2 linked regions of the Paraburkholderia fungorum genome follow. The protein of the gene in region 1 binds, or shares a complex with, the protein of each later gene. Links are inferred from orthologs where the notes say so. Each region holds a gene or a part of one and is shown on either strand. Other genes may lie near its edges.

Evidence for each region.
Region 2: the proteins of dnaG (region 1) and BLS41_RS08245 are in contact, whole or in part, in a crystal structure (PDB 2R6A), measured with the Geobacillus stearothermophilus proteins. The link is inferred for Paraburkholderia fungorum from one-to-one orthologs. Residues at the interface, in WP_049624496.1 of Geobacillus stearothermophilus: Lys456, Leu457, Leu458, Pro459, Ala460, Asn463, Ala464, Leu467, Leu535, Leu536, Ile537, Ala538, Gln544, Glu545, Asp548, Tyr549, His552; in WP_033016901.1 of Geobacillus stearothermophilus: Ser13, Glu15, Ala16, Gln18, Glu91, Leu92, Asp94, Ala95, Val96, Pro97, Thr98, Ala99, Ala100, Asn101, Tyr104, Tyr105, Ile108.

What each region holds. Positions count from the first base shown.
Region 1 is NZ_FNKP01000002.1:109,656-119,534, reverse strand. Bases 68-2,978 are described here. They hold dnaG (DNA primase), read right to left. Parts: upstream 2,505-2,978; coding sequence 630-2,504; downstream 68-629. Other genes in these bases: BLS41_RS16735 (GatB/YqeY domain-containing protein), read right to left, coding at 2,588-2,978; rpoD (RNA polymerase sigma factor RpoD), read right to left, coding at 68-502. Outside these bases: more of rpoD, read right to left, coding at 1-67; more of BLS41_RS16735, read right to left, coding at 2,979-3,034; BLS41_RS16725 (BaiN/RdsA family NAD(P)/FAD-dependent oxidoreductase), read right to left, coding at 3,569-4,786; tRNA (adenosine(37)-N6)-threonylcarbamoyltransferase complex transferase subunit TsaD, read left to right, coding at 4,907-5,935; GTP cyclohydrolase FolE2, read right to left, coding at 6,036-6,842; dxs (1-deoxy-D-xylulose-5-phosphate synthase), read right to left, coding at 7,085-8,992; BLS41_RS16705 (polyprenyl synthetase family protein), read right to left, coding at 9,078-9,879. UniProt on the Escherichia coli protein: RNA polymerase that catalyzes the synthesis of short RNA molecules used as primers for DNA polymerase during DNA replication.
Region 2 is NZ_FNKP01000001.1:1,859,689-1,869,585, forward strand. Bases 2,710-5,638 are described here. They hold BLS41_RS08245 (replicative DNA helicase), read left to right. Parts: upstream 2,710-3,445; coding sequence 3,446-4,831; downstream 4,832-5,638. Other genes in these bases: rpsR (30S ribosomal protein S18), read left to right, coding at 2,710-2,831; rplI (50S ribosomal protein L9), read left to right, coding at 2,859-3,311; BLS41_RS08250 (DUF47 domain-containing protein), read left to right, coding at 4,959-5,585; BLS41_RS08255 (inorganic phosphate transporter), read left to right, coding at 5,585-5,638. Also shown: BLS41_RS08215 (RNA polymerase sigma factor), read left to right, coding at 1-416; BLS41_RS08220 (anti-sigma factor family protein), read left to right, coding at 406-1,437; rpsF (30S ribosomal protein S6), read left to right, coding at 1,829-2,203; priB (primosomal replication protein N), read left to right, coding at 2,254-2,553; more of rpsR, read left to right, coding at 2,556-2,709; more of BLS41_RS08255, read left to right, coding at 5,639-6,595; BLS41_RS08260 (SDR family oxidoreductase), read right to left, coding at 6,853-7,659; BLS41_RS08270 (C40 family peptidase), read right to left, coding at 8,035-9,237; BLS41_RS08275 (PhoH family protein), read right to left, coding at 9,453-9,897. UniProt on the Escherichia coli protein: The main replicative DNA helicase, it participates in initiation and elongation during chromosome replication. Travels ahead of the DNA replisome, separating dsDNA into templates for DNA synthesis.

The sequences.
Region 1 (9,879 bases):
GCGACGACGCGAATGCATCTTTCAGCAGCGCTTTTTCCTTGGCACGACGGTCACGAGCCTTGACCTTTTCGACCTTGCCAGGAGGCGCGGCAGGAGTCTCTTCGGTCTGGGGTGCTTCGTCATCGACGGATACTTCAGTCAGCTTTTTCGTCATGGAGTTCGCCGTACCGGCTGTAGTCTCGACTCGCGGCTGTTGGACAACAGCCGGTTGAACCGTGGATACTGGAATCTCACGCGCCGCCGCCTCGTCCTGCACAGCAGGCGCTTCCCTTTCGCTTCTGACACCTGACCCCGTAGTGGCCGGTTGTGGTGCAGCTTTCGCTGCCCTGACCGGATCCGCGCGCGCGGCCGAAGTGGTCGATGAGTTCTTCCCGGCAACTGGCGTAACGCTGACGGTAGACGTTTTTCTGGCGGAAGAAACTAACCTGGCCTCGGTGACCTTTCTGGTCGGCTCCGTGGAGCCTGTGCCTGTCGCTTTATTTCCGCCCGTAGTCTTTGCCATCGCATCGCCTTTTCGCCTTTGCTAGGAAAACCCTTGAAAAACAAACCGCTGGAAACCCTCAATTATAGCACTTGGGTTTTTTGTCAACCTTTTTGTGAATCCTTTGTCAGTCCTTCCGCCAAGCCCTTTACAGGCCTAGCTGACGCTTCATGTCAGCCCGCTTTCTGTTCAGTTCCGAGAGCTCCGCGAACTCTTCCGGCGTGTGCCGGGATTGCCGCGAAAGTTGCTCGAGACGCTCGCAGTAAGCGTCATACCGCATCTTCAGGATCGCGGCCTTCAGTTCCTCACCCACGATCCGCTCCTGCTCCCGCCGCTCCTCGATAACAGTCGCATCCTCGGGATCTTTTAGCAGCAAATCCCGGACATTTTCATCATAGTCCAGAATTTTGCGAAAGATTTCCTCGAAAGTTGGGGCGTTTGCGCCGTTTCGCAATAGGTCGGACAACAACTGAAACTCCGCCGAATCGCCGAGTGCACGTGCGTGCGTCGTCACTTCCTCGAACAGTTCGCCGTGCCGGGTCACGCTCAGAAGCGCCTGTTCGGCGTCTTCGTCGAGCACGGCCACCGTGCGCGGATACATCACCAGATTGCGCAGGGTCTTTTCCTCGATTCCCGTGACGCTGCGTCGATCCTTGCGAGCGGGCGCCTGGCGCGCAGCCGCTGCGATTCGCGAATCGACTTCGCAAAGAGCGGCAACTTCGTCGAACGGCACGTCGAGCCGGTCGGCAAACATATGCATGATCTGCGCGCGCAACGCGTTGGCCGGCAAGGCCTGCAACAGCGGCTTGGCGTCGAACAGCGCGCGGGCACGGCCTTCCGGCTGATCCAGTTCCTTGCCCGTGAGCACTTCGTTCAGCATGAATTGCGACAGCGGCATCGCGCGTTCGACCTGTTCGGCAAACGCCTCCGTGCCAAATTCGCGTACATAGCTGTCGGGGTCGTGCTCGGACGGGAGGAACAGGAAGCGGATGGTCCGGTTGTCCGCCGCATGCGGCAAGCAGGCGTCCAGCGCGCGACGGGCGGCGCGACGGCCGGCCGAATCGCCGTCGAAACTGAAGATGACCGTGTCGGTCTGGCGCATCAGTTTCTGGACGTGAATCGGTGTGCAGGCCGTACCGAGCGTGGCAACCGCGTTCTGGAACCCCAACTGGGCCAGCGCAACCACGTCCATGTAGCCTTCGACCACGAGCACGTAATGTTGCTCGCGAATCGCTAGCCGCGCCTCGAACAGGCCGTATAGCTCGCTGCCTTTGTTAAATAGCGGCGTTTCGGGCGAATTCAAATACTTGGGCTCGCCGCCGTCCAGCACGCGGCCGCCGAAGCCGATCACCTGCCCTTTGACATTGCGGATCGGGAACATGATCCGCTCTCGAAATCGGTCATAACGGCGGTTCTGCCCTTGCGCATCCGACTTTTCGCTGACGATAACCAGCCCCGATTCGACCAGTGAATCGTCCCGGTAATTGGGAAATGCGGGCTCGAGATTCTGCCAGCCGTCCGGCGCATAGCCGAGGCCGAAACGGGCCGCGATTTCGCCGGTCAAGCCGCGTTTCTTCAGATACTGGATGGCATTGGGCGCGCTGCGCAGCTGCTTGCGGTAGTAATCGCAGGCGGTTTGCATGACGTCGGACAGCGCGGTCGTGACGGCTTTGGACGCCCCCGACGAATAACCGCCGGAACCGCCCGAGCCACCGCCATATCCCGGCGACGGTTCGTTCGGCACGGTCAAGCCGACCGATTGCGCCAGATCGTTGACCGCCTCGGGAAACGAGGAACCGACGTGCTCCATCAGGAAGCCGATGGCCGTGCCATGCGCGCCGCAGCCGAAGCAGTGATAGAACTGTTTAGTCGGACTAACCGTAAACGAAGGGCTTTTCTCGTTGTGGAACGGACAAAGCCCCATGAAGTTCGCGCCGCCCTTTTTCAACTGCACGTACCGGCCGACCACGTCGACGATATCGACGCGGTTGAGCAGGTCCTGCAGGAATGACGGTGGAATCACAGTAAATGACGCTACCTTAAAAGCTCAACGCTGCGCGCGCCGCCGTCGGGCGGCGTGGCGCGCAGGCCGGGGTCAAACAGAAATTACTTCGAGAGCGCAGCTTTGACCTGCGCCGAAACCGCAGTCATGTCGGCGCGGCCGGCCAGCTTCGGCTTGAGCACGCCCATCACCTTGCCCATGTCCTGCGGACCGGCTGCGCCGGTTTGCGCGACCGCTGCCTGAACTTCGGCAACGATTTCCGCTTCGGACATCTGCTCCGGCATGTACGCAGCGAGGATGGCCAGCTCGGCCTTTTCCTTGTCGGCGAGATCCGTGCGGGCGGCGGCTTCGAACTGGCTGATCGAATCCTTGCGCTGCTTGATCATCTTGTCGACGACCGCCGTGATCGCGGTGTCGTCGAGCGTCACGCGCTCATCGACTTCGCGTTGCTTGATGGCGGCGAGCAGCAGACGGATCGTGCCGAGACGCTCGGTCTCGCGCGCCCGCATGGCAGCTTTCATATCGTCGTTGATCCGGTCCTTGAGAGTCATCACTCACCTGAATGCGTTGAAATTTGAAAAACCGGCGGGGCGGACACCACTCCGCTGCATCAACACGAATACCCGCTTGGGGACTGCTTCCTCAAGCGGGTTGGCGCAATATGCGTAGTGGATGCGACCCTGCCGGCTGGCCCGAAGGGCCGTGTTTCCGTGATGGCACCTGCTGTGCCGCCACCGGTTGGATGTCGCCGCTCCGTTCAGACGGAACCGCGGCAACGCCAGAATCAGTAGAACTTCTTTGGCAGCATCTGACCACGCAGACGCTTGAAATGACGCTTCACCGCAGCCGCCTTCCTGCGCTTGCGCCCAGCCGTAGGTTTTTTGCAAAACCCGCGAGCGCGAAGCTCGGTCAGCAAGCCGTTTTTCTCCGCGGTGCGCCTGAAACGGCGCATGGCGACCTAAAGCGGCTCGTTGTCTGCTCGTTGCCTTTCACGCGGATTATCGTCATTTTTCAACAACGAAACCCCGCAGAGGTTCAGGAGTATAGCAGAGCTTTCTCACAAAGCTAATGCGCCGTCAAGCCCTTTATGCTGCCCGCGCGAACTCGGCGGCGGCCTGCCCGGCAGCCACGCCAGAGGCCCATGCCCACTGGAAATTGTAGCCGCCGAGCCAGCCGGTCACATCGACCGCCTCGCCGATGAAATACAGGCCAGGCGTGCGTTCGCTCATCATCGTCGACGACGACAAACCGCGCGTATCGACACCGCCGCGCGTGACTTCCGCCTTGCGATAGCCCTCGGTGCCGTTCGGCGTCAGCGTCCAGCGCGACAGCGCGTCGCCGACTCGCCGCAGCGTCTTGTCCGGCAGATCCGCCACGCGCGCCTCAGCGGGAATCTGGTGGGTGTCGAGCCAGACGTGCGCGAGCCGCTGCGGCACCCACTCGGACAGCAGGTTGGCGATCTGGCGTTTGGTACCCGTTTTCGCCTCCAGCAGGTCGGCGGTGGCGTCGCGTTCAGGCAGCAGATTGATATGAATCGGCTCGCCAGGCTGCCAGTAGCTCGAAATCTGCAGCACGCCTGGGCCGGACAAACCACGGTGAGTGAGCAGCAGGTCTTCGTTGAATTCGGCACCGGTTTTCTTGTTGCCGGTCGCCAGCTGCACGTCGAGCGAGACGCCCGAAAGCGCCGCGAACGGCGCCCAGTCGGCTGCGGCGAAAGTCAGCGGAACCAGCGCCGGGCGCGTGTCGATCAGCTTGTGACCAAACTGCTTGGCGAGCCGGTAAGCAAAATCGGTCGCGCCGATTTTCGGAATCGACAGGCCGCCGGTCGCCACCACCAGCGCGCTCGCGGTGATCGGACCCGACGGGGTGTCCAGCGTGAAGCGGCCTTGCGCGTCCTGACGCACTTCTTCCACCGACAGCGGTGTGCGCCACGCAATCCGGCCCGCATCGCACTCGGCCTTCAGCACGTTGATGATCGCGTCGCTCGACTGGTCGCAGAAAAGCTGCCCCTTGTGCTTCTCGTGCCATGTCACGTGATGCCGCTTGAGCAGCGCCATGAAGTCGCGCGGCGTGTAGCGAGCCAGCGCCGAACGGCAGAAATGCGGATTCGCCGACAAATAATTATTCGGCCCCGCGTAAAGATTCGTGAAATTGCACCGGCCGCCGCCGGAAATGCGGATTTTTTCCGCGAGACGCTGCGAGTGGTCGATCAGCACCACGCGGCGGCCGAGTTGCCCGGCCACGGCCGCGCACATCATGCCGGCCGCGCCCGCGCCGATCACTGCGATATCGAAGGATTCCATGGGGCCGCATTGTACCCGCGCGTCTGCGGGCGCTTACCCACGCTGCTATACTTTCAGGCTTACCTTTTTCTTTCGGACGCGCGCGCGGTCACCACTTTTGCGCCGTTCAAACCACCCATCATGCTCGTTCTCGGCATCGAAAGCTCCTGCGACGAAACCGGTCTCGCGCTCTACGACACGGAGCGCGGCCTGCTCGCGCACGCGCTGCACTCGCAAATCGCGATGCATCGGGAGTACGGCGGCGTCGTGCCGGAACTGGCGTCGCGCGATCACATCCGGCGCGCGCTGCCGTTGCTCGAAGAGGTGATGGAACGCGCGGGCACCGTGCGCAGCGACATCGACGCGATCGCCTACACGCAAGGGCCGGGGCTCGCGGGCGCGCTGCTGGTCGGCGCGAGCGTCGCCAATTCGCTGGCGATGGCGTGGGACAAGCCGACCATCGGCATCCATCACCTTGAAGGCCATTTGCTGTCGCCGCTGCTCGTGGATGAACCGCCGCCGTTCCCGTTCGTTGCGTTGCTGGTGTCCGGCGGACATACGCAATTGATGCGCGTGACCGACGTGGGCGTCTACGAGACGCTCGGCGAAACGCTCGACGACGCCGCCGGCGAAGCCTTCGACAAAACCGCGAAGCTGCTCGGCCTCGGCTACCCAGGCGGCCCGGAAGTCTCGCGCATGGCCGAATTCGGCACACCGGGCGCCGTGGTTCTGCCGCGCCCGATGCTGCATTCCGGCGACCTCGATTTCAGCTTCAGCGGCCTGAAAACGGCGGTGCTGACGAACGCCAAAAAGCTCGGCGGCGCGAACATCTGCGAACAGGCGAAAGCCGATCTGGCGCGAGGTTTCGTCGATGCAGCGGTTGACGTGCTGGCCGCCAAATCGCTGGCTGCGCTGAAGAAGACGAAGCTCAACCGGCTGGTCGTCGCGGGCGGCGTGGGCGCGAACCGTCAACTGCGCGAAGCGCTCTCCGCTGCCGCGAAGAAGCGCAATTTCTACGTGCATTACCCCGACCTGTCGCTGTGCACGGACAACGGCGCGATGATCGCGCTGGCCGGCGCGTTGCGTTTGCAGCGTTGGCCGGATCAGTCGGGCAAGGATTACGCGTTCACCGTGAAGCCGCGCTGGGATCTGACGTCGCTCGCGCGCTAGGCTGCGCATCCGGGCCTACCCGGGCAACTCGAGCCGTAAAAAAAGCCGCTTGAAAAGCGGCTTTTTTCTTGCGCTGCTAAGGCAGTGCGCTGCGTGACGGTCAGGCCACCCGCTTGTCCCGCTCGATCACCGCATACGCGCTGTGATTGTGAATCGACTCGAAGTTCTCGGCTTCGAGCGAATACGCGACAATCCGCTCGTCCGCATTCAGACGTTGCGCGACGTCGCGCACGAGGTCTTCGACGAACTTCGGATTTTCATACGCGCGCTCGGTGACGAACTTCTCATCCGGGCGCTTGAGCAGGCCCCACAGTTCGCACGACGCCTCTTCTTCGGCGATCCGCACCAGTTCTTCAACGGCCACATCGCCCGTGAGTTCGGCGTTGATCGTCACGTGCGAGCGCTGATTGTGCGCGCCGTACTGCGAGATTTTCTTCGAACACGGGCACAGGCTCGTGACCGGCACCAGCACTTTCAGGAACAGACGCGTCGCGCCGTTGCGCGCGTCGCCGGTCAACGTGACCTCATAGTCGAGCAGACTTTGCACGCCCGACACCGGCGCGGTCTTGTTCACGAAGTACGGGAACGACACTTCGATACGGCCCGCTTCGGCTTCGAGCTTGTCGAGCATCGCCGCGAGCATCGTGCGGAACGTGGCCGATTCGAGCGGCGCCTTGTTCTCTTCGAGCAACGCGACGAAACGCGACATGTGCGTGCCCTTCTGCTCAGCCGGCAGATGCACGTCGAGGTTCCACGTGCCGACCGTCGGCTGCACTTCGCCGGCTTGCGTACGCACCGTCAACGGATGACGCACGCCCTTGACGCCGACTCGTTGAATCGGAATTTGACGCGTATCGGGCGTGCTTTGCACGTCGGGCATCACAAAGGCGGGATTCATCTGGTTCATTTTTTTGTCCTTTCAGGAGACGCCGGGCCGCCCAGGTTGTCCGCGCCCGACGATCCCGTTGGGGATCGAGGGCTGTCGCGAGTCGACCGGATGGGGTGCTCGGCGGCCGTGCGAATCAGGATGCGCAACGGCGAACGCCGGCCTGGGCCGGCGTTTTAAGATGGGCCAGAGGCTCACCGATTCAAGTGGGAAACCGCCATGGCCGCGCTGACACAGCGGCAACATGGCAAACGGCAGCGCAATTAAGCGACGCGCTTCACCGAAGATTGACCGCCGACCGCGCCGCTCGACAGAAAGCGCTCGCGAATCGACTTGGCGATGCCCGTAGCGTCGAGACCGCACGCGGCGAGCAGCTTGGCCGGATCCCCATGATCGATGAACTGGTCGGGGAGGCCCAATTGTAGTACGGGACGAATAACCCCACTTTCAAGCAGGGCTTCGACGCAAGCCGAACCTGCACCGCCCATCACACAGCCTTCTTCGACGGTGACGATGGCGTCGTGCGTTTCGGCCAGCTGGCGGACCAGTTCGGCGTCGAGCGGCTTGACGAAGCGCATGTTCGCGACCGTCGCGTCCAGTTGCTCAGCGGCTGCGAGCGACGGCGCAACCATCGTGCCGAACGCCAGAATCGCAATGCGCTTGCCGGCCGGCTGCGAGGTTTCGCGACGCACTTCGCCCTTGCCGATCGGCAACGCCGCCATCTGCTTGACGGTGGCGACACCCGTACCCGCACCGCGCGGATAACGCACCGCCGTCGGATTCGGTTGCTGCAACGCCGTGTACAACATCTGACGGCATTCGTTTTCGTCCGACGCAGCCATCACCGTCATGTTCGGGATGCAGCGCAGGAACGCGAGATCGTAAGCGCCTGCGTGCGTGGCGCCGTCCGCGCCGACCAGACCCGCGCGGTCGATCGCGAACACCACTGGCAGATTTTGCAGCGCGACGTCGTGGATCAACTGATCGTACGCACGTTGCAGGAAGGTCGAGTAGATCGCCACGACCGGCTTCATGCCGTCCGCAGCCAGACCGCCCGCGAAGGTCACGGCGTGCTGCTCGGCAATGCCGACGTCGAAGTAACGCTCCGGGAAGCGCTTCTCGAACTCGACCATGCCCGAACCTTCGCGCATGGCCGGCGTGATACCGACGACGCGCGCGTCCAGCTCGGCCGCGTCGCACAGCCACTCGCCGAACACTTGCGTGTAGGTCTTCTTCGACGGTGTGGTGGCCGGCTTGATGCCTTCCGCCGGGTTGAACTTGCCCGGGCCGTGGTAAAGCACCGGATCGGCCTCGGCCAGCTTGTAGCCCTGACCCTTCTTCGTGACGACGTGCAGGAATTGCGGACCGCGCAGTTCCTTGATGTTCTGCAGCGTCGGGATCAGCGAATCGAGGTCGTGACCGTCGATCGGGCCGATGTAGTTGAAGCCGAACTCTTCGAACAGCGTGGCCGGCACGATCATGCCCTTAGCGTGCTCTTCGAGCTTGCGAGCCAGGTCGAGCATCGGCGGCGCGACGCGCAGCACGCGTTCGACGCCCGCACGCGCGGCGGCGTAGAAACGGCCCGACATCAGGCGCGCGAGATGGCGATTCAGCGCGCCGACCGGCGGCGAAATCGACATGTCGTTGTCGTTCAGGATGACCAGCAGCGGCACGTCGTCTTCGACACCGGCGTTGTTCATCGCCTCGAAAGCCATGCCAGCCGTCATGGCGCCGTCGCCGATCACGGCGATGCCCATGCGGTTATCGCCCTGCAGCTTGCTCGCGACCGCCATGCCGAGCGCAGCCGAAATGGACGTGCTGGAGTGCGCGGTGCCGAACGTGTCGTATTCCGACTCGTCGCGCTTCGGGAAGCCCGAAATCCCGTCGAGCTGACGCAGCGTGTGCATCTTGTCGCGGCGACCCGTCAGGATCTTGTGCGGGTACGTTTGATGACCGACGTCCCAGACAATCCGGTCGCGCGGTGTGTCGAACACATAGTGCAGAGCAATGGTCAACTCGACCGTGCCGAGGTTGGACGAAAGATGGCCGCCCGTCTGCGATACGCTGTCGAGCACAAAGGCACGCAACTCGTCTGCAAGCGGTTGCAACTGGCGGCGATCGAGGCGGCGCAAGGCTGCCGGGTCGTCAATGGTTTTCAGCAAGTCGTACATCGTCGTTCCATTGTAGGAAAACTTACGCGCCCGCACTTCATACATGCACCCGGGGATAAAGGTGCGCGGCGGCGGGCTTTCGCGTTCAGCTAACCCGGTTCACTACCAGGTCGGCCAATTCGGCAAGACGCTGCGCGCGTGCGCCGAACGGCGCAATCGCGGCGTGGGCGTCGCTGCGCAGTTGCGCTGCGAGCGCACGGGAAGCGTCAAGGCCAATAATCGACACGTAGGTCGGCTTGCCGTCCTTCGCGTCTTTGCCTGCGGTCTTGCCGAGCGTCGCGGAGTCGGTCGTGACGTCGAGAATGTCGTCGACGACCTGAAACGCGAGGCCGACAGCGGCCGAATAGGCGTCGAGTGCACGCATGGCTTCCGCGTCCGGCGTTTCGCCCGCCAGTGCGCCCATGCGCACCGCGGCGCGCAGCAATGCACCGGTTTTCAGCCGATGCATGGTTTCCAGTTGCGGACGCGTCAGCGTGTGGCCGACGCTAGCAAGATCGATTGCCTGACCGCCGCACATGCCGATCGAGCCGCTCGCCAACGCCAGTTCACGCACCAGCGAAGCCTGCTGCGCCGGCGCCAGAACCTCGGACGTCAGCGCAACGAAAGCTTGCGATTGCAGCGCGTCGCCGACCAGCAATGCCGTCGCTTCGTCATATTTGACGTGTACCGTCGGCTTGCCGCGACGCAACGCGTCGTCGTCCATACAGGGCATGTCGTCGTGCACGAGCGAGTACACGTGGATCATTTCCAGCGCTGCCGCTGCCGCATCCAGGCATTCGGCGCGCGCGCCGGTCAGCTCGCCGGCCGCATGGCACAGCAGCGGGCGAACCCGCTTGCCGCCGCCCAGCACCGCATAGCGCATGGCCTCGTGCAGTTTCGCGGGCTCG
Region 2 (9,897 bases), on another replicon or contig:
CGCGAGGGCGCCGGAAGCTGGCGGCAGTGCTGATGGAGAAACAGGGCTCGAAGCCTCCGCGCACGGGGGCTTCGGGCTGCAACACGCGGATGCCGGCAGACGGAACGTCGACCCAGCCAGGGCGCCAGCAGGGTTCCGGCTCGCAGGAGGCGGCGAAGCGTTCGGCTGCTCGTGCGGAACACACAACGCCTTCGCCGGATTCGTCCGCCAGTGCTCGTACAGATGCCGGTAACCGGCCGACGCCGGATGGTAATGAAGGGTATCCCCCGGAAGCGCATCCCCCGGAAACGCCCGCCGCCGGCAAGTTTGGCACGGCAACAGTTACACCGCTCCGGGCGTCCGCAAACGGCCGGCCACTCAACCCACCCGGCGCAGGCGCGCCGGGCTCCGCTCAGGAGACGCCAGATGGACTGTAAAGAAGCCCGGCCGCTCCTCGATGCGAACGCCGATCATGAGTTGCCCGCACCGGAAGCCCGGCGCATCCAGCAACATATCGAGAGTTGCGACGCGTGCCGTCGCGAGAGCGACAACTTGCGGACATTGAGTGGTGCGCTGCGGACGACGCCTTATCATCGCGCGCCGCAGTCGCTGAGGGCGCGGATCATCGCCGGTTTGCCGGCGATTGAAGAAGGGCTGGCTGCGACAGCGGCGGATATCCGTTCTGACACTGACGCTTATGCAACCGGAGAATCCGCGACGAATAACGGGCGGAGCGGCGTCAATCAACCGGGCGGCGCGCAAGGTACACCCGGCGACGCAGCACCAGAGTCGCGCCCGCGTCAGCGGCGCCGGTCCTTCCTGGCTGGATTACTCGATGGCTTGCGCGGTCAGTCAGGCGGCTTTGGCGGGCCGGTCGCCACGGGCGGCGCAAACCGGCTGTTTGCTTCGGGGTGGCTCGCTGCGCTGGTTATCGCGCTGGGCGCTGGAGCGGCGGGCGTGGCGTTGACCCTGCACCGTTCCGCAGATATTTCCCCATTCGCCGACGAACTGGTTGAGAGCCACGTGAGGGCGCAGGTGTCGGGCCGCGACATCGACGTGATTTCGACCGACCGGCACACGGTCAAGCCCTGGTTCAACGGCCGGCTGGACTATTCGCCGCCGGTCGAGGATCTTGCCGCCAGCGGTTTCCCGTTGCAGGGTGGACGGCTCGACTACCTCGCGCATCAGCGGGTGGGGGTGCTGGTGTACCGGTACGGCAAGCACGTAATCGACGTGTACGTCTTTCCGCAGGCGGCATCGGGCGGCGCAGGCCGGAACGTGGGGAGCGCCGCGCCGTCGATAGTGGGGCGGGAGGGCTACTCGATCGCCCACTGGGATGCTGAAGGCATGACCTGGTGGGCGATTTCGGACGCCGCGCCCGATGCGCTGACAGGGCTGGAGGCCGCGCTGAAGGCGCGTCTGCAAAGCGGCAGCGAGCGTACCGAAGGCGGCTCCTAGCTTCAAAGTCTTGCTTATGCGGCAAGGTTCTGAGCGGGCTGAGGCCGCGTTGCCTTGATGATCTGCAGGCAAATAGCGGCCGGCAGCATTCATGTTTCTACAGCGTCCTCGGCGGCCGTAAAGCGACGCCCAGACTGCGCGAGCGACCCCGGGGAGTGGTCGCGGAAATTGACCAGAGCTTGCCGTTCCGATATGTCTGCGCCCAAAACGTCTTGCGGCGATCGGGCCAGCCTGTCCCTAAACCTTTGAAAACACTCCCGATTCACGCGTTGAATCGACGGGATATCTTGCAACCCGGCCCTATTCGGGTTACACTCTTTGGCTTCTCACTTGCCACACCGGTTCCGACGCCCGGGTGGCTTTTATCCATAAGTCAGCACAAGGAGTGAATATGCGTCATTACGAAATCGTATTTATCGTGCACCCGGATCAAAGCGAGCAAGTGCCCGCAATGATCGAGCGTTACAAGTCCACGATCACCTCGCACGGTGGCCAGATCCACCGTATCGAAGACTGGGGCCGTCGCCAACTGGCCTACATGATCGAGAAACTCGCCAAGGCTCACTACGTCTGCATGAACATCGAATGCGACCAAACCACGCTCGACGAGCTGGAACACGCATTCAAGTTCAACGACGCTGTTCTGCGTCACCTCATCGTCAAGCTGAAGAAGGCCGAAACGGCCCCGTCGCCGATGATGAAGGAAGTGCAGCGCGAAGAAGCCAAGAAGTCGGCTGCTACGCAACCGTCCGAAGCGCAGGCTTAAGACACACTATTTAAGCTACCAGAACAGGCGTTGTTCTCGCCCAAGGCTACATGAACCGGTTGCAACTTACGGCCAGCGTCGTCGAACGCGAACCGGTGCGGTACACCCCCGCCGGCGTTCCGATTGCAGGTTGCACGTTGCACCACCGCACGGAAGTCGTCGAAGCCGGCATTGCCCGGCAAGTCGAACTGACCATGCAGGCGGTAGCGGCAGGCGAGGCGAGCGGTAGGCTGGAAAGCTGTCCGATGGGCGTGGAAACGCTCTTCACAGGCTTCCTGGCAAAAAAGCACCGCAACGCACGAACTCTGGTATTTCACATCACAGAATTGCAGGACATTGGAAAGGACTGAACATGCCCCGCCCGACTGGTAAGAAATTCGACAAGCGTCGTCAGCAACAAAATCCGCTCTTCAAGCGCAAGAAGTTCTGCCGTTTCACGGCCGCTGGCGTCGATCACATCGACTACAAGGACCTCGAAACGCTGAAGGACTTCATCGGCGAAAACGGCAAGATCACGCCGGCGCGTCTCACGGGTACGAAGTCGCACTATCAACGCCAGCTGGATACGGCAATCAAGCGCGCACGTTTCCTCGCGCTGGTGCCGTACACCGACCAGCACAAGGCCTAACCCGACGACGCGATAAGGAGCATCTGAATGCAAATCATTCTTCTGGAAAAAGTCGTCAATCTGGGCAACCTGGGCGATATCGTTAAGGTCAAGGACGGCTACGCACGTAACTTCCTGATCCCGAACAAGCAAGCTCGCCGTGCAACGAAGGACGCTTTGGCTGAATTCGAAGTCCGCCGTGCAGAACTCGAAAAGATCGCAGCTGAAAAGCTGGCAGCCGCTACGGCCCAAGGCGAAAAGCTGGCAGGCTCGACGGTTCAGATCGGTCAGAAAGCTGGCGTCGACGGCCGTCTGTTCGGCTCGGTGACCAACGCTGACATCGCTGAAGCGATCACGAAGCAAGGCTTCGCAGTGGAAAAGGCGCAAGTGCGTCTGCCGGAAGGCCCGCTGAAGATCGTCGGCGATCACGCTGTTCAAGTGTCGCTGCACACCGACGTCGTCGTCGAAGTGACGGTGGCTGTGATCGGCGAACACGTCTAAGCATCACGTAGTATTTGCCAGGATTTAGCTGGCGAAAGGCAGGGGCCGGGTAACCGGCCCCTGCTTTTTTTATGCCTGTTTTTTTTAGTTTTTGCGCTCGCCGCCGCCGCCCGATTACCCGATAATTCTTCCCCATGAACGCACCGTCCAAAGATCCCCAACTCGAGTCGCTGAAAGTCCCGCCGCATTCGATCGAGGCCGAGCAATCGGTGCTGGGCGGCTTGCTGCTCGACAACGCGGCCTGGGACCGCATCGCCGACTTCCTGTCGCAGAGCGATTTTTACCGCTACGACCACCGTATCATCTTCGAACACATCGGCAAGCTGATCGCGGCCACGCGTCCGGCCGACGTGATTACCGTGTACGAGGCGCTCGGCACCTCGGGCAAGGCGGAAGAGGTCGGCGGTCTCGCGTATCTGAATGCGCTTGCGCAGAACACACCGAGCGCAGCCAATATTCGTCGTTATGCGGAAATCGTGCGCGATCGCGCGGTGCTGCGTCGTCTGGTTTCCGTGGCCGACGAAATTTCGGCTGACGCGTTCAATCCGCAAGGCAAGGAAGTACGGCAGTTGCTGGACGAAGCGGAATCGAAAGTGTTTTCGATCGCGGAAGACGGCGCGCGAGGTACCCAAGGCTTCCTGGAAATCGGGCCATTGCTGACTCAGGTGGTCGAGCGGATCGACACGCTGTACCACACCGCCAATCCGAGTGACGTGACGGGCACGCCAACCGGCTTCGTCGACCTGGACCGCATGACCTCGGGCATGCACGGCGGCGAATTGATCATCGTCGCGGGACGTCCGTCGATGGGTAAAACGGCGTTCTCGATGAATATCGGCGAATACGTGGCGGTCGAGTATGGGTTGCCGGTGGCCGTGTTCTCGATGGAAATGCCGGGTTCGCAACTCACCATGCGTATGCTTGGCTCCGTTGGCCGACTCGATCAGCACCGTATGCGTACCGGCCGCCTGACCGACGAAGACTGGCCGAAGCTCACGCACGCAGTGCAGAAAATGAGCGAGGCGCAGATTTTCATCGATGAAACCGGCGGTTTGAACCCGATGGAACTGCGTTCGCGGGCACGACGCCTGTCGCGCCAGTGCGGCAAGCTCGGTTTGATCATCATCGATTATTTGCAGCTGATGAGCGGTTCGTCATCGGGCGAAAACCGTGCGACTGAAATTTCCGAAATTTCTCGCTCGCTAAAGAGTTTGGCGAAAGAACTCGATGTGCCGGTGATCGCGCTGTCGCAGCTTAACCGTGGCCTCGAACAACGCCCCAACAAGCGGCCGATCATGTCGGATCTGCGTGAATCGGGTGCTATCGAGCAGGATGCCGACGTGATCCTGTTCATTTACCGTGACGAAGTCTACAACCCGGACAGCCCGGATAAAGGCACGGCGGAGATCATCATCGGCAAGCAGCGGAATGGTCCGATCGGACCTGTTCGGCTCACGTTCCATGGGCAATTCACGAAGTTCGACAATTTTGCCGGCGCGCAGAATTTCTACAGCGACTAAGTGGATAAGTGAAGCGATAACTGGGGCGCCGTTGTAACGGCGCTTTCGAAAGTGCGATATCTATCTCGCAACGGTACAATGTGGCGGTTTTATGTCAGCCATAATGTGACCAATTTTCGGGATCCCAATGTTCGGTCGTTTCATGCCCACCGAGGGCAAGTTTTTTGAAATTTTCAATGCACACGCCACGTGCATCGTCTCGGCGAGCCGCGAACTCGAGCTGCTGATCGACAATCTGCAAGACGCGGAAACCCACAAGCAAAACGTGCAAAAGGCCGAGAAGGCCGCTGACAAGCTCACGCACGAAACCATCGACCTGCTGCACAAGACGTTCATCACGCCGCTCGACCGTGACGAAATCCACAAGCTGATCACGACGATGGACGACATCCTCGACCTGATGGAAGACGTCGCCACCGCCATTTCGCTGTACGACGTGCAGGCCGTGACGTCGGAAGCGAGCCAGCTCGCGCACATTTGCACGGCGACCTCCGAGCGCGTGCAGTTCGCTGTGAGCCTGCTGTCGGACATGAAGCAGGCCGGCCAGATCCTGAAGGCCTGCGAGGAAATCGACCGTCTGGAGTCAGAAGCCGACCGCGTGCTGCGTTCGGCCATGTCGAAGCTGTTCCGCGAAGAAGACAACGTCAAGACCCTGATCAAGCTGAAGGCAATTTACGAATTGCTCGAAACGATCACGGACAAGTGTGAGGATGTAGCGAACATCATCGAAGGCATCGTGCTGGAAAACGCATAATGCAATCGATACAACTCGCTATCTGGGTCGTCGCCGGCCTGGTCGCCGTCGCGCTGATTTTCGACTTCATGAACGGCTTTCACGACGCGGCGAACTCCATCGCCACCGTCGTTTCCACGGGCGTTCTGAAGCCGCAGCAGGCGGTGGCCTTTGCGGCGGCGTTCAACGTCATCGCGTATTTCGTGTTTCACCTGAAGGTCGCGGCGACGGTCGGTAAGGGCACGATCGACCCCGACATCGTCGACCATTACGTGATTTTTGGTGCGCTGGTCGGCGCGATCGGCTGGAACATCATCACCTGGCACTACGGTATTCCATCCAGCTCGTCGCACGCGCTGATCGGCGGCCTGGTCGGCGCGGCGCTCGCCAAATCGGGCTGGGGCTCGCTGAACATGGACGGCCTGCTGAAAACGGTCGCCTTCATCTTTATTTCGCCGCTGCTCGGCTTCGTGCTCGGTTCGTTCTTCATGCTCGCGGTGTCGTGGATCTACTTCCGTACGCCGCCCAGCAAGGTCGACCGGCGGTTCCGGCGGTTGCAGCTGGTTTCGGCGGGGCTGTATAGCCTTGGGCACGGCGGTAATGACGCGCAGAAAACCATCGGCATTATCTGGATGCTGCTGATCGCGACCGGCTATGCGTCGTCGTTCGCCGATGCGCCGCCGCTGTGGGTGATCGGCGGCTGCTATCTGTCAATGGGATTGGGTACCTTGTTCGGCGGCTGGCGCATCGTCCGAACGATGGGGCAGAAGATCACCAAGCTGAAGCCGGTTGGCGGTTTTTGTGCGGAGTCGGGCGGGGCGATTACATTGTTCACCGCTTCGGCGCTCGGCATTCCGGTGTCCACCACGCACACGATTACCGGCGCGATCGTCGGTGTCGGCGCGACGCAAAAGCTGAGCGCGGTGCGTTGGGGAGTGGCCGGCAATATCGTCTGGGCGTGGATTTTGACGATTCCGGCGTCGGCCGTGCTCTCGGCGGCGGGCTGGTGGTTTGGCCATCGCTTTTTGTGAGCGCGACGGTCGCGTGCTTTGGCACAGGGCGGCACGGTAATTCGGCAATTTCAGGCTGAATACACGTGCCGCTGACCAGAAGGCTTTAGCGAAGGGTTTATTGCCGTAGCAGTTTCAGTGTCGAATAAGCCCGCGCGCGGAAGATTCTTAAATCAACGGGTCGTCGCGCAGGCACCTTCCGCAGGACTTTGAGCTTTCTTCCTATAGCGTCATGGCGCCTGGCATCAGTCCTCCGATAACGCCAGCAACCGCGCCGCTCAGATCAACGGCGCGCTGCCTCCATCCATCGGGACAATCGCTCCCGTTACGTAACTCGCGCGGCGGCTCGCCAGAAATAGCGCGACGTCAGCGATTTCCTCCGGCTTTGCATAGCGTCCGAGCGGCACTTTCGCCTGCCCGCGCGCCAATGCGTCCGCGCTATCGATTCCTTGCTGCGCCGCTTCCAGCTTGACCGCTTCCTCGACGCGCTCCGTCAACGTCGAGCCGGGATTGATGGCGTTGATGCGAATGCCATAGCGCGCGTAATAGTGGGCGAGGCCAACGGTGGCGAGCATCAGCGCGGCATTGGCGGCGCCCCCCGCGATGTGGATGTCGCTGGCGACCTTGCCACCCATCCCGATGATATTGACGATCGCGCCGGGCGCGGCCCCGTTGCCGGCTTTCGCCCGGTCAGCCATGCGCCGCAACACTTCCTGCTGCGGATAGATGTAGGGGAAATATTTCGCTTCCATCGTTGCCCGGAATGCGTCGGCGTCGAGCGTTTCCGGATCGTAGCGGCGAGCCGCACCTGCGCTGTTGATCAAAACATCGATCGGGCCGACGGCGGTGCTGACCTCTTCGACGATATCGGCGGCGCTGTGCGGTTCATGCAGATCGGCGCGCGTCCGGTGCACATGCAGACCTTCCTGTTTCAACTGCTCGTAAGCGCGCGCGAGATTGGCGGGGTCGCGCGAAACGATCGCGACTTTCGCGCCTTCGAGTGCAAACGCCCGTGCACAGGCGAGCCCGATTCCTTTGCTGCCACCGGTGATCAGTACCACCTTGTCTTTCAGCCCGAGATCCATTGTCACCACCCGCTGTCGGAAGAATATCGATGACGATAGCAGATCGTCGGCGTCGCCGGGATGAGCGACCTTTGACGCGGCACGGGAAGCGGAGTGGTTAGGCGGTGTTCTGGAACCGCGCGCAGGAAGCGCTGCCGGAGAATAGGGCCGATGACGAATGTTTTGTCACGGCTGAGGGCGTTTACGTGTCAGGCAGAAGGCTTGCCGTGGTCTGCGGAGGGCAGCACGCGGTTATCGTTAGCGAAATTCTGATGACGCTGTGCAGCGTTACGGCCGCTTTGCGCGACACGACCTGGAAGTGATCGCAGAGCAACGTTCGACTGCTAAAACGTTCAGTTTCCGTCGACCTTTCCGGCTGTTACCCGCAGCGGAAAATCAAAAGTTGCCGTTGGCGAAGCGCGCAATCGGATCGTCGTTGGTTTGTGTCGGCGCGGGCATGCTGCGTGAGCCCGTCGACGCGCGCATGATCTGCACACTGCCGTTTTCTTCAACTTGCTGAGCCTGCTGTGCCTGCCGGACGGCCACTGAAGCGGGGGGCGGCGGTTCAAAGGCATCAGCGGCGGCATCGATTGCGTCCGGTTCGCGACCCGCTGAAGCTTGTGGGACGGAACGTGCGGTTATCGTTGGTTGTGTAGAAGCGCCGTTAGCGGCGTCATACGCGCGAGCTTGAGCGGTCGAAGCCGTTGCGGGAGATACCGCACCTGCGGCGCGCGCCTGCATTTGCGCGGCACTCAAGCCTGGCGGCGGGGGCTCGAACTGATCCGCCGGAGCCGCCCGAGCTGTAGTCGTCGTCTGATCGGGAGCCGCAACTAAAGGCGCATGAGCCTCAGTGACGCGAGCTTGTTGGATCTGTCGATTCTGTGACGACTGTGGCTCCGCAACATAAACCGGCGATTGCGCTGCCGCCCTTGTCGCCGACGGTGCGACATTACCTGCCGTCCCCGCCGCGGCGCCCGCTCCTGCAACCTGTGCATCACGCTCCGACTGCGGCGCGGCGGCCTGATAACTCGGCGTATCAAACGGCGCTGGCGTCGCAGCCGGCCCAGCCACGCGCCTGATCCCATCGAAACGCTTGGCCCAGTACGGATTGGTCAGGTAGTCGAGCCGCACGGTGCCGCCGGTCGACGGCGCGTTGACGAAGCGCAGCTTGCCGACATAAATCCCGACGTGCGAATGCGCGCGCCCGGTCGTGTTGAAGAAAATCAGATCCCCAGGCGCGACCTGGTCGGGTTCGATGGATTCACCGCGTCCGCTCATATCGGCGGTCGTTCGCGGCAGATTCACCGACGCCGCGCGCAATACGACATAGCGAACCAGGCCGCTGCAATCGAAGCCGCTGTCGGGCGTATTGCCGCCCCAACGGTACGGAACGCCGACGAGACTCATCGCCTGAATCGAGATTTCTTCGCGGCCGATGCTGTGATCGACAAAATTCGGGAAGCCCGGCGGCGGCGCGTGATAAGCGCCGTTTGCCACGATCACGGAACTGCCGGACCCGCCGCGTGACGTTTTCTGCGGCGCGCCGGCACACGCGGCGAGCAACAGGACGGTCAGCAGGGAAAACGCGAGTCGGCGCATGAAAACGGGGCGAGCGTTAAACGCTCGTTTACTGACGGACGATTTCGGGATGGTAGCCCGCAGAACGCGGCTGCGGCAAGAATTCTTGATAAATTACTTGAAGTTTGTGCGCTAAGTGTTGCCCGAATGACGTTTTCAGTTACATGAAGGCGATAAAAAAGCCGCGTCTGGAGCAACTCCAGACGCGGCTTTGTAAAAGTCTAACTAGTTGAAACTTAAAGGATTTCCGATGCGTAGTCTGCCAGGCGCGAACGCTCGCCGCGCGCCAGCGTCACGTGCCCGCTGTGCGCCCAACCCTTGAAGCGGTCGACCACATACGTCAGCCCCGAACTGCCTTCGGTCAGGTACGGCGTATCGATCTGCGCGATATTGCCCAGACAGATGATCTTCGTGCCCGGACCTGCGCGCGTGACCAGCGTTTTCATCTGTTTCGGCGTCAGGTTCTGCGCTTCGTCGATGATCAGGTATTTGTCTACGAACGTGCGGCCACGCATGAAGTTCATGCTCTTGACCTTCAGACGCGAGCGGATCAACTCCTGAGTCGCAGCGCGGCCCCATTCACCGGCGGCGTCGTCGGTTTTCTGCAGGACTTCGAGGTTGTCGTCGAATGCACCCATCCACGGCTGCATTTTTTCCTCTTCGGTACCCGGCAGGAAGCCG